Linked DNA regions of Cytobacillus sp. IB215665. The protein of the gene in region 3 interacts with the protein of the main gene of each other region in a pairwise test. Links are inferred from orthologs where the notes say so. Each region holds a gene or a part of one and is shown on either strand. Other genes may lie near its edges. The genes, in order: ftsA, ftsZ and ezrA.

Region 1 (4,454 bases), on a different replicon or contig from region 3:
TAAGTTCATGCCACCAGTTATATTCATTAGGACTCCTTGAGCACCGTCAATAGGAATTTCAAGTAATGGACTTGAAATAGCCTTTTTTGCAGCTTCCGCAGCACGGTTTTCACCTGTTGCAATACCGATACCCATTAATGCTGAGCCTCTGTTTGACATTATTGTCTTAACATCAGCAAAATCAAGGTTTATTAAACCTGGCGTTGCGATCAAATCTGAAATACCTTGTACACCTTGACGTAATACATTGTCAGCCTCACGGAATGCTTCTAACATTGGTGTATTTTTATCAACGATTTCTAATAATCTATCATTCGGGATAACAATCAAAGTATCTACAGAATCTTTCATTGCTGCAATACCGCCACCAGCTTGAGTAGATCTCTTTCTACCCTCAAATGTAAAAGGACGTGTTACAACTCCTACAGTCAATGCACCTAAATCTTTCGCAATTTGGGCTATTACAGGTGCTGCACCAGTCCCTGTACCTCCACCCATTCCTGCTGTAACAAAAACCATATCTGCTCCGTTTAACACTTCTTCTAGCTGTTCTTTACTTTCTTCAGCTGCTTTTTTTCCTACTTCAGGATTAGCACCAGCTCCAAGACCTCGAGTTAACTTTGCCCCGATTTGCATTTTAATCTCTGCTTTTGAAAGATTTAGCGCTTGTGCATCAGTATTTACAGCTATAAATTCTACACCTTGTACTCCATGCTCAATCATTCGATTTACGGCGTTATTTCCTCCACCACCGACACCGATTACTTTTATTGTCGCTAATTGATCAAGATTTGTTTCAAAATCTAACATCACAAATCCTCCTAATTTATCGATTTACTAAGAAGTTTTCATCTTGTTATTCCCAAAATAACCCGAAAAATTTCTTGACTTTTTCACTCAGATTTTCTTCATTTTTTTGCTTAGATTTTTGCTTTAATTGTTGAGGTTTTTTTGCTACTCTTTTTTCTGATAGATCTATAGGGCCATTTTCCTCAACAATACTTTTGCCTTGAAGCTTGGCATTTCTATATGCAAATTGAATTAATCCTACTCCAGTAGTATATTGAGGTTCTCTTACACCAATGTAATCAGGAATTGCTACCCTCACGTTATTTGCTAAAATTTGTTGTGCTAATTCCAAAGATCCTGAAATATTAACAGCACCACCAGTAAGTACATAACCTCCAGGCAATTCACGAATTCCTAATTGTCTTACTTCATTTTTAATCATGTCAAACATTTCTTCAAATCTAGCTTCAATAATGTCTGAGATTATTAGTTGATTATATTGTTCTTCTTTATCGCTACCAATAATCGGAACATTAAATGTTTCTTCTTCTGAGGCTGTATCATAAAAAGCATGTCCATACTTTGTTTTTATCTTTTCAGCGTCTTCAGTAGAGGCTCTTAAACCAATAGAAAGATCTTTTGTTATATGATCCCCTCCTATCGGTAAAACCGTTGTAGCCTTTAAATGTCCATTTTCAAAAAACGCTATAGTTGTAGAACCGCCACCGATATCAACTAGAGCTACACCAAACTCCATTTCATCCCGAGATAAAGAGATCGAACCCGCAGCGAGTGGTTGTAAACAAATAGCCGTTATTTCTAAACCTGCACGCTCTACACACCTAAGTAAATTATGTAATATCGTTTTTGATCCAGTAATAATGGTTCCTTCCATTTCAAGGCGGACTCCTAACATTCCTCTCGGGTCGTTAATTTCATCAAGCCCATCGACGATAAATTGTTTTGGAATCACATCTATAATTTCTCTCTCTGGGGGGATTGATACAACTTGCGCTGCCTCTATGACTCTAGCTACATCTTGGTCATTAATTTCCCTATTTTCACTCGATACAGCTACAACACCATGTGCATCTTGGAGTTGCACACTATTAGCAGACACACCCACAACAACGCTTTGGATGGGAATACCAACCATTCTTTCGGCTTGTTCTATTGCCTTTTTAATAGAATGAACGGTTTCGTCTATATCAACAATTGAACCTTTTCTTAATCCATGTGAATTAACATTACCTACCCCAATAATATTTAAAGTATCATTTGCCATTTCACCTATGATCACTTTAACATTGGATGTACCGATGTCAAGACTAACAAAAACTTCATTGCTGTTCATTCTTTGGCACCTCCTTTTTCAATCATAAATAATAACTGTTCATGCTGAGCATATGTCCTTTATTAATCGATTCAATAAATGGTACATCAAACTTTACAAATCAATCTTCAAAGAAAGTTTAAAGGTCTGGGAAAATTGAACTTGAACAAGCAGTTCTGTGCACGTATGTAATTGACGTGGTAGACACCATAGTGGGCTTTTCTGTATCCTTACGTATATCTTTTATGTCGTCTACAAATGAAGCAAAGGTAATAAAGACTACTTGATACAAGGCAACAAAAACACCTTTCATGTACTTGAGTTTTACTCTAGCCTTCAATGCTTCACCGGCTTGTTCTTCTCAGTCCTTTTTATCCTCCCTATTGAACACATTCTTATATGGAAAATATTCAACAAATCCTATCTATTCCCTTTAATAAAAATTAATTTTTTTCAGTTTTTTTGTGAGTAATCTTCCATTTAGACAATAAAGTTCGTCTAATCACTGCAATATTTTGAAACAATCTTACCCCAAATGCAAATACTGCTGCTAAATACAAGTCTACACCAAGATGAACACCTAGAAAAGCCAAACTTGTAGCTAAAAGTATATTAAAGATAAAGCCAGACACAAAGACTTTCTCATCGTATACATTTTGTAAATGTGCCCGGATTCCTCCAAAGAGCGTATCTAATGCTGCAAGTATAGCAATTGATAAATAATTAGAATATTCATCTGGTATGCGTATATCTGTTAGCAAACCTAATATTATTCCAAGAATTAAGCCGATAAGTGGAAGCCACATACTATTTCTCCTCCTCTTCGGCATTTACAGGCTTCATATTTTTGATACGAGGTATTTCTGAAAAAGCCGGTACTTCAATCGATGCTATTGGATCGGAGATCACAACTTGTAAATTATCATAAACGAAAGCATCAATCATGCTAGAGACCTGTAATCTGTTATATAATTTTTCTGCTCCTTCTTCATTCTTAGCAATTACTTTAATTTCAAATGGAAATCTATTAAGAGGATATCCATCTATTTTTGTGATGCCGTTTATGTCTCTAATCACTGTAGTATTTATTACCCGTTGTTCAGCTATAGAAATATCTACTGCGTTATATTGATTTAATTCATTAATTAACCTTTTCAGTAGTTCTGGCGAAACTGTATGAACACGTTCACCTGGCATGATATCAGCGAAAAACGGCTTCACAGTTAAGATAACACCTGGTCCACTTACATCAGTTAAACCAGCCTTTAATTTTAGCTCGTCTAACGTTTCCTTAAGTACCGCATCATCTTGTCGTTCTGTTTTATATTTCTCCAATTTATCGTTATAATTTGAAATTTCTTGATGTAACTGAAATGTAAGCTCTTGTTCTTTCTTAATATCCTCACGAATTTCCCAAGTATCTCTCGTATCACGGACAACAGGCTTGTTAATACTTTGAAATTGAACTGCAATCATAAATCCAATAATTACTGTGATTATTGTTATTGAGATAACTTTTTTGCTGCCCAATGAAAATCACCTGACCTTAATAATTGCCTGTTTTCGCATCGTTGTTGCCTGCCTTGTTTTGGTATCATTTTATATAATGAACTACAAAGGATAAAAAATAGCCTAATAATCCAACTATTGTGTACTTACCCCTAAAAGGGGTTCAAACATGATGTTTTCTTTTTTGTCTATATTTACAAAAATATTATCACTCACTAATTGATCGTAAATACCACCAATAATATAAAGAGATTCATAAAGCGTGTTTGCTTCTCCAATAGCTGTAATGACAAATGGTTCAGCATGTTGATTACCATCAACTTCAATAACAGGTCCATTACATAATATGTACGAATTTCGAGAAATTCTTTGTCCGTTGATCGCAATTGCTGAAGCACCTGATATGAGTAATTCATTTATTACTTTAAATACATGCCCTTCATGAACTATGTAATTATTCACGTTCTCTTCATCAGGTACGTATTCTGCATCCGACAAAGTAACTTCAATACCTTCACCTTGCACATCGATTTCTCCAACAAACATTCTATACTTTTCTACATCTTCAACTAAATTAAAATAAATGCCTTCCTGTTTAGCTAATTCCTCTTCGTATTCTCTTACTTCATCTTGCTTTTCTTTAATTGTATTAAACAATTCTCGGTTTTTTTCCTCTAGTGCTATCAATTGTTCTCGATATCGAAAATCTCTCTCCCACTGCTTGTCCGTTATACGAGGAGTCCCATCGTTACTTGTGGTAACATGATAAGAAAATGCGATAAGAAAACCGATAACTAAAGAAACAAAGGATAAAATGACATGT
Region 2 (3,297 bases), on a different replicon or contig from region 3:
TGAAATTAACGACCCGAGAGGAATGTTAGGAGTCCGCCTTGAAATGGAAGGAACCATTATTACTGGATCAAAAACGATATTACATAATTTACTTAGGTGTGTAGAGCGTGCAGGTTTAGAAATAACGGCTATTTGTTTACAACCACTCGCTGCGGGTTCGATCTCTTTATCTCGGGATGAAATGGAGTTTGGTGTAGCTCTAGTTGATATCGGTGGCGGTTCTACAACTATAGCGTTTTTTGAAAATGGACATTTAAAGGCTACAACGGTTTTACCGATAGGAGGGGATCATATAACAAAAGATCTTTCTATTGGTTTAAGAGCCTCTACTGAAGACGCTGAAAAGATAAAAACAAAGTATGGACATGCTTTTTATGATACAGCCTCAGAAGAAGAAACATTTAATGTTCCGATTATTGGTAGCGATAAAGAAGAACAATATAATCAACTAATAATCTCAGACATTATTGAAGCTAGATTTGAAGAAATGTTTGACATGATTAAAAATGAAGTAAGACAATTAGGAATTCGTGAATTGCCTGGAGGTTATGTACTTACTGGTGGTGCTGTTAATATTTCAGGATCTTTGGAATTAGCACAACAAATTTTAGCAAATAACGTGAGGGTAGCAATTCCTGATTACATTGGTGTAAGAGAACCTCAATATACTACTGGAGTAGGATTAATTCAATTTGCATATAGAAATGCCAAGCTTCAAGGCAAAAGTATTGTTGAGGAAAATGGCCCTATAGATCTATCAGAAAAAAGAGTAGCAAAAAAACCTCAACAATTAAAGCAAAAATCTAAGCAAAAAAATGAAGAAAATCTGAGTGAAAAAGTCAAGAAATTTTTCGGGTTATTTTGGGAATAACAAGATGAAAACTTCTTAGTAAATCGATAAATTAGGAGGATTTGTGATGTTAGATTTTGAAACAAATCTTGATCAATTAGCGACAATAAAAGTAATCGGTGTCGGTGGTGGAGGAAATAACGCCGTAAATCGAATGATTGAGCATGGAGTACAAGGTGTAGAATTTATAGCTGTAAATACTGATGCACAAGCGCTAAATCTTTCAAAAGCAGAGATTAAAATGCAAATCGGGGCAAAGTTAACTCGAGGTCTTGGAGCTGGTGCTAATCCTGAAGTAGGAAAAAAAGCAGCTGAAGAAAGTAAAGAACAGCTAGAAGAAGTGTTAAACGGAGCAGATATGGTTTTTGTTACAGCAGGAATGGGTGGAGGTACAGGGACTGGTGCAGCACCTGTAATAGCCCAAATTGCGAAAGATTTAGGTGCATTGACTGTAGGAGTTGTAACACGTCCTTTTACATTTGAGGGTAGAAAGAGATCTACTCAAGCTGGTGGCGGTATTGCAGCAATGAAAGATTCTGTAGATACTTTGATTGTTATCCCGAATGATAGATTATTAGAAATCGTTGATAAAAATACACCAATGTTAGAAGCATTCCGTGAGGCTGACAATGTATTACGTCAAGGTGTACAAGGTATTTCAGATTTGATCGCAACGCCAGGTTTAATAAACCTTGATTTTGCTGATGTTAAGACAATAATGTCAAACAGAGGCTCAGCATTAATGGGTATCGGTATTGCAACAGGTGAAAACCGTGCTGCGGAAGCTGCAAAAAAGGCTATTTCAAGTCCATTACTTGAAATTCCTATTGACGGTGCTCAAGGAGTCCTAATGAATATAACTGGTGGCATGAACTTAAGCTTGTACGAAGTACAAGAAGCGGCCGATATTGTAGCTTCTGCATCAGATCAAGAAGTGAATATGATTTTTGGCTCAGTAATCAATGAGAGCTTAAAAGACGAAATAGTAGTAACGGTGATTGCGACAGGATTTAACGAAACTGAAATTCCTCAAGGTAGACAAATTCGTCAATCAGTAGGTGCGAATACGCAAAAAGCAACTGCAGCAACTAGCCGTGAAAAGGAAAGTGAAAGTGTATCGAACTTTAATCCTCAGCAGACTGAGGATACATTAGACATCCCTACATTTTTACGTAATCGAAACCGCAGACGTTAATAATTTCATATTAAAAACTTCTAAGAGAGAGCATGGATCGTATTTATTGATTCGTGCTTTTTTATATTAGACTATTTTCACTTGAATTGTTGTTATTAGCACAAGATGTAAACGAGTTTACTATCGTGCAATGTATTTTTTCTTATTTATAATGGTAATGATAGTGTGAAAAATCTAAATAGATGTGCTATTTAAATAGGATTGCAACAAAGTTTAAGAAAATTACCTCATATAAAAAAGTGATTGCTGCTGGATTCATAGTTGTTTGACAATATAAGCTTAAATCCAACAAAAAATTCCTCATTAATTCCTACAAAGATTGACAGACATCACAACACATTATATATATACTAGTTTCAAATAAATATACTAACAAAGGAGCTACAAGGAAGGGGAACTTGAGTGTCTATTTATATTGACATTATATGGTTTCTTAATTTGTTATTTGATGGATCATTACTGCTGTTAACTGCAGTAATTCTAAAGAGAAGAATTAAGTTTTGGAGACTTGTGGTTGGCTCGTTAATAGGCTCATCTCTCGTTCTATTAATAGTTTCTCCACTAGCTTCCATCGTATCCAATCCATTAATCAAATTTTTATTTTCACTGATTATCATTTGGGCTGCTTTTGGATACAAGCGTTTTTCTTATTTTATCAAGAACCTTTGCACTTTTTATTTCGCAACGTTTGTAGTCGGAGGTGGTATTATTGCTTTCCATTATTTATTACAAAAAGAAGTTAACATAAATAATGGTATCTTTCTTACGACGTCAACTGGATACGGTGATCCAGTTAGTTGGTTATTTGTAATAATTGCGTTTCCATCTCTATGGTATTTTTCAAGGTCGCAGATAGATGGAATTAAAAGTAATAAGATGAAATACGAGGAAATTATTGATGTTACTATAGTTATTACCAATATCAAAATAACCATTAAGGGATTGATTGATAGTGGTAATCAGCTATACGATCCAATTTCTCGGTCACCAGTAATGATTATCGATAGTACATGTTTAGTTGAACATGTGCCTGCAGGAATTATTGAACTATCAAAAAACGTTGATATGTTAATGAATGAGATGACTGTTGATGATCCTCAATGGGAAAAACGACTTCGACTAATTCCATATAGAGGTGTAGGACAAGATCATCAAATACTATTAGCAATCAAACCAGATAACATTTCACTTCGATATGAAAATAATTGGCTAGATGTGAATAAAGGGCTCATTGCCTTAAATCATGTCAAAC
Region 3 (4,458 bases):
TAGTTGACAAATAAATTTGCTCCTCTTCTAATGAGTGGACAAACACTTCAGGCTTTATTCCATGTATTGTCATATTAATAATATGTGGTGCCGAGCTTTTAGTAGATGTATTAAGTGTAATAAATGGTAATTTACTTAACTCATCCATATACGCCTCTTTTATTTTTACCAGATCTTTAATTTTCATTTGATAATTTTCTAATGTAAGGCGAAGTGCTTTTGTCATTGCCACGATCCCAGCTACATTTTCCGTTCCTGAACGATTATTGTACTCCTGCGAGCCTCCAGCAAGTAATGGGGATAAAGTAACTCCTTCTCGAATATAAAGAATTCCGTTACCTTTTAAACCATGAAATTTATGCCCAGACATTGAACATAAATCAATAAAATTTCTTTTTAAATCTAGCGGAACTTTCCCTACCCCTTGTACATGGTCTACATGAAATATAATTTTCGGATAAGATTTTAATAATTTCCCAATTTCCGCAATCGGCTGAACTGAGCCAATCTCATTGTTCACATGTATGATAGATACAAGGATTGTATCATCTCGGATTGCCTTTTTAACATCATCTATTTGTACAATTCCATTTAAATTTACAGGTATATAAGTAACATCATATCCAATTTCCTCAAGTTGCTTACATGCTTCCGTAACAGAGGGATGTTCTATTGTCGTTGTAATGATATGCTTTCCTCGATTGCGGTTAGCAAATGCTATACCTTTTATTGCATGATTATTTCCCTCTGTACCACCTGAATTAAAAGTAATTTCATTAGGTTTAACATTTAACAGCTTTGCTGTTGTTTCTCGTGAGTGTGTCAAGAGACGCTCTGCTTCGCCACCAAGCTTATGTAATGAAGAAGGGTTCCCATAAAATTTACGAGACACAGTAACTAGTGAATCAATGACATCCTCATATGGATTTGTTGTAGCACTATTATCTAAATATATCACAATAAGTCCCCCGATTAATGTCATTTTGCAACTACCTATAATATCATATTTTCAATTAGATTCCCATAAAATCGATAATAAAATCACAATTAAAAAGATATACCTTAATTAAAAGGTATATCTTTTTAAAATGGCCGTTTTCACATTGATTGTCGTTTATCGTACTACATATGGTATCTTTTCTTGTCTAAAGTCTATAAAATCTTCCCTGCTTATATTTTATGAAGTATAGCAACAAAGGTTACGAAAAGAGCATATAAAATAACATATTAATCAACGTAACATAAAATTACTTATTTATTCTCTAACATTTCCTCGATTCTACTTAAAGCACCTGGCTCTATTTCTTCAATAGCAGTAGCAGCTTGTTCAAGTGATAATGAGTAATCATAACTTCTAAATGATACTTCAGATTCTTTCAGTTGCTCAGCAAGCTTCTTATTTTTACTTCTATACCGATTCCCATACTGTATTACCTTTTCAACTAAGTAAGCTTGCTCAATCATTTCATCTGTCATTGAGGAAGATGCATTTACCTGCTCAACTGCTTTTGCAAGCAACTGATTAATAGCAACCATATCTAGGGGTTTTTCTTCAAGTTTTAAAAAGACCTGTTCAAGTGCATTTTTAGTCTCACTTAATACAGCTTGGTATGAAGCAGGAATACCCGGAATATTACTCTTTTGAACTTTTCTTTTAAGTTCCATGAGCTGCTTTTTCATCTCATTTGTTTTTTCTCTTGCAAATAGTTCATCTTTACGTAAATTTTGAAGCATCTCTTTAAATTGTTCATGTTGCTCTCTTAAATCATTGATTCCTTCTAAACAACTCTCAAGTTCTTCTCGGACAATAGTATAGGCCAATTGTTCTTCATCTTTTTTATTTACAATTGCTGTATATCGTTTTTGGAGCTGACCGATTTGATTTTCTATATTATGGTACTTTGCAATTTCTTCTTCATCTAGATGATATAATTGTTGAACAAATAACGATTCTTCTCGTGTCTCATTCGTCTCTTCTTTTAGAGAACGTATTAGTTCACTTACGTTATGTTGATTGTGATTGATAAAATGATGAGCCAATACTTCTTTCTCTAAAAGATCATATAGTGTCTCAATATTTTCTTTAGTTTCATCTAGCTCTTTTGAAACCTCATGTATTTCTGTTTTTTCTATTAAATCTATATACTTACTAAGTTGTGTTCGTATTCGCTCAACTTCAATCTCAACTGGTATATGATCTAATTTGTACCCTTGTCCACTCATCTCAAGGTATCCACTATGAATTTCTTCAAGTTGGTTAGGTATCGTCCCTTGACATTCTGTTAATAATTGAGGTAATTGTTCCATCTTACTTTGCATTTCTTTAAGGTTATTACTTAAATTTATTAAAGCCTCTTTTGCTTCTAAATAATCTCCATTAGCAGTAATTTCATCAACATGTAAAAATTCTTTTTCTAGTTCATCTAATTGACTTTCTAAATTTGTTTCAGCCTTACCATACAAGTGGCGCCTTCCTAATAAATCCTTTTTTATATTCTTATAAATCTTTCTAAACTCTTCTACGTCTAATCTATTTTGTTCTTCACTGCCTACCAATTCTTCCAGCTCTTTTAAGATTGTAGCAATATTGTCTTCTACATCTTTTATCAATTGATCAATTTTCAGTAAAACTTCTTTTGATTTGCTAAATCTATATTTATCTGTATATTCTTCTGCGTCAAACAATAATTCTTCTACATTTGGCAAGTGCAATGTAATAATTTCATCCCACTCTTTACGCCAACGTTCAAAAAGCTCTTCTGTTTGTCCAGTCATATGTAGATCTTTCACCTTGGACATTTCATCAGTAACAGGACGATTCATAATTTCTATTTTTATAGCATCTAATCGATCAATTTCTTTATACATCTTTTTTCTCATGTATATACTAAAAATTACTGTAATAAGAATGATTGAAATTATTCCATATAATAATATATCCATAATTAGCTCCCTTGCGCTATCGTTCTCAGCCATTCAACTATGTAAATAAGATGTTCAAAATGGTTGACACTTTGAACATAGACGTACGATATAAAGGTATAAGGCAAGAATGCTATCGTTCAAAATAATCACTCAGTTTTGTTCGTGAATATGAGCTAGCACTCTACATATCAATGTTTTTATGATAACATGTAAACGACATTTTTTGAGCAATAATTTAAAAATTTTTATAAAAATTAGCATTTTTTCCCGTTATTATTTTCAGAAAAAATATTAAAAGTTTAAGCTCTATAATCATCCCCTAGTTGGGTCATAAAAGTTTTACATTTGTCGAAAGGAGAATTGCTATGAAAAGTGATGGTCACGTCCACACACCTTATTGTCCACATGGTACAGATCATTCGATTGAGCAATATATAATGAGAGCGCTAAGTTTAAACTTATCAGAAATATCTTTTACTGAACATGCACCTTTACCAGTGGGATTTGAGGATCCTACTCCACAACAAGATAGCGCTATGAAACCTTCACAGCTTGAAGAATACATAGCAACTATATCAACCTTAAAAGAGAAGTATAAAAGTGAAATTAAAATTAATATTGGTTTAGAAGTTGACTATATTCAAGGGTTCGAATCAGAAACGAAAGAATTTTTAAATACATACGGTGCTGTATTAGATGATTCTATTCTATCTGTACATTTTTTACTAAACGATGGAGCATACCATTGTTTAGATTATAGTCCGGAAATGTTCCATACAATTATTCAAACAATTGGTTCAATAGAAAAGGTATACCAACAATATTATGAGACTGTATATCAGTCTGTCACCGCAGATTTAGGGGAATATAAACCAACAAGAATTGGACATATCACCCTCGTGAAAAAATTCCAAAAAAAATTTCCATGTCAATTGACTTTCTCAGACGAAATAGTAGAGCTTCTATCCATCGTGAAAAAGGAAAAAATGCAGCTTGATTACAATGGGGCAGGGGTAAATAAACCTTTATGCAAGGAACCATACCCTTCGGATTGGATAATATTAGAAGCAATTAAGCAAGGAATTCCTCTAGTATATGGGTCTGATGCTCATAGTGTAAAGGATTTAGGGCAAGGTTATTCTCACATCATTTGTAAGGATTATCTCAACAGTCCTACTAGTATTTAAATCGCTGTTAATGATCGCTCTTCAGTGGTTGGCATGTATACCATACCTTCTAACCAAACTTCAATTTGCTTCATATATTGGTTTAAAAAATACTCCTCAGTAGGAATGATGTGGAGAACTTCAGAAATGTATTGAGTCTGTAGATAAGGTGTACTAAGAAAGCCTTTTAATTGAATAATCGTGTAAGGAATTGAAATATCCCTAAACTCGCCATCTTTTATGCCTTTTTCAAATAATGCTATTAAATAGTATTTTTCCTTCGTTAAGTAAGTAGTCATAACTTCTCTAATCAAGGTTGTTTCAAGAGTAATTTCTCTGCATACAAATCTTGTTAATAGATGATGTT

The links.
Region 1: the proteins of ezrA (region 3) and ftsA interact in binary tests that used the Bacillus subtilis proteins (3 or more experiments, as listed by UniProt). The link is inferred for Cytobacillus sp. IB215665 from one-to-one orthologs.
Region 2: the proteins of ezrA (region 3) and ftsZ interact in binary tests that used the Bacillus subtilis proteins (3 or more experiments, as listed by UniProt). The link is inferred for Cytobacillus sp. IB215665 from one-to-one orthologs.

What each region holds. Positions count from the first base shown.
Region 1 is NZ_JAXBME010000004.1:208,371-212,824, reverse strand. Bases 1-2,942 are described here. They hold ftsA (cell division protein FtsA), read right to left. Parts: upstream 2,144-2,942; coding sequence 857-2,143; downstream 1-856. Other genes in these bases: SLH52_RS07320 (DUF881 domain-containing protein), read right to left, coding at 2,930-2,942; SLH52_RS07325 (small basic family protein), read right to left, coding at 2,566-2,928; ftsZ (cell division protein FtsZ), read right to left, coding at 1-810. In the rest of the region: more of SLH52_RS07320, read right to left, coding at 2,943-3,652; SLH52_RS07315 (DUF881 domain-containing protein), read right to left, coding at 3,767-4,454. UniProt on the Bacillus subtilis protein: Cell division protein that is required for the assembly of the Z ring. May serve as a membrane anchor for the Z ring. Binds and hydrolyzes ATP. Also involved in sporulation.
Region 2 is NZ_JAXBME010000004.1:211,098-214,394, forward strand. Bases 1-2,981 are described here. They hold ftsZ (cell division protein FtsZ), read left to right. Parts: upstream 1-917; coding sequence 918-2,045; downstream 2,046-2,981. Other genes in these bases: ftsA (cell division protein FtsA), read left to right, coding at 1-871; spoIIGA (sigma-E processing peptidase SpoIIGA), read left to right, coding at 2,448-2,981. In the rest of the region: more of spoIIGA, read left to right, coding at 2,982-3,297. UniProt on the Bacillus subtilis protein: Essential cell division protein that forms a contractile ring structure (Z ring) at the future cell division site. The regulation of the ring assembly controls the timing and the location of cell division.
Region 3 is NZ_JAXBME010000022.1:52,652-57,109, reverse strand. What follows is about bases 598-3,543. They hold ezrA (septation ring formation regulator EzrA), read right to left. Parts: upstream 2,944-3,543; coding sequence 1,252-2,943; downstream 598-1,251. Other genes in these bases: hisJ (histidinol-phosphatase HisJ), read left to right, coding at 3,291-3,543; SLH52_RS20310 (cysteine desulfurase family protein), read right to left, coding at 598-958. In the rest of the region: more of SLH52_RS20310, read right to left, coding at 1-597; more of hisJ, read left to right, coding at 3,544-4,112; forespore capture DNA-binding protein RefZ, read right to left, coding at 4,109-4,458. UniProt on the Bacillus subtilis protein: Negative regulator of FtsZ ring formation; modulates the frequency and position of FtsZ ring formation. Inhibits FtsZ ring formation at polar sites. Interacts either with FtsZ or with one of its binding partners to promote depolymerization.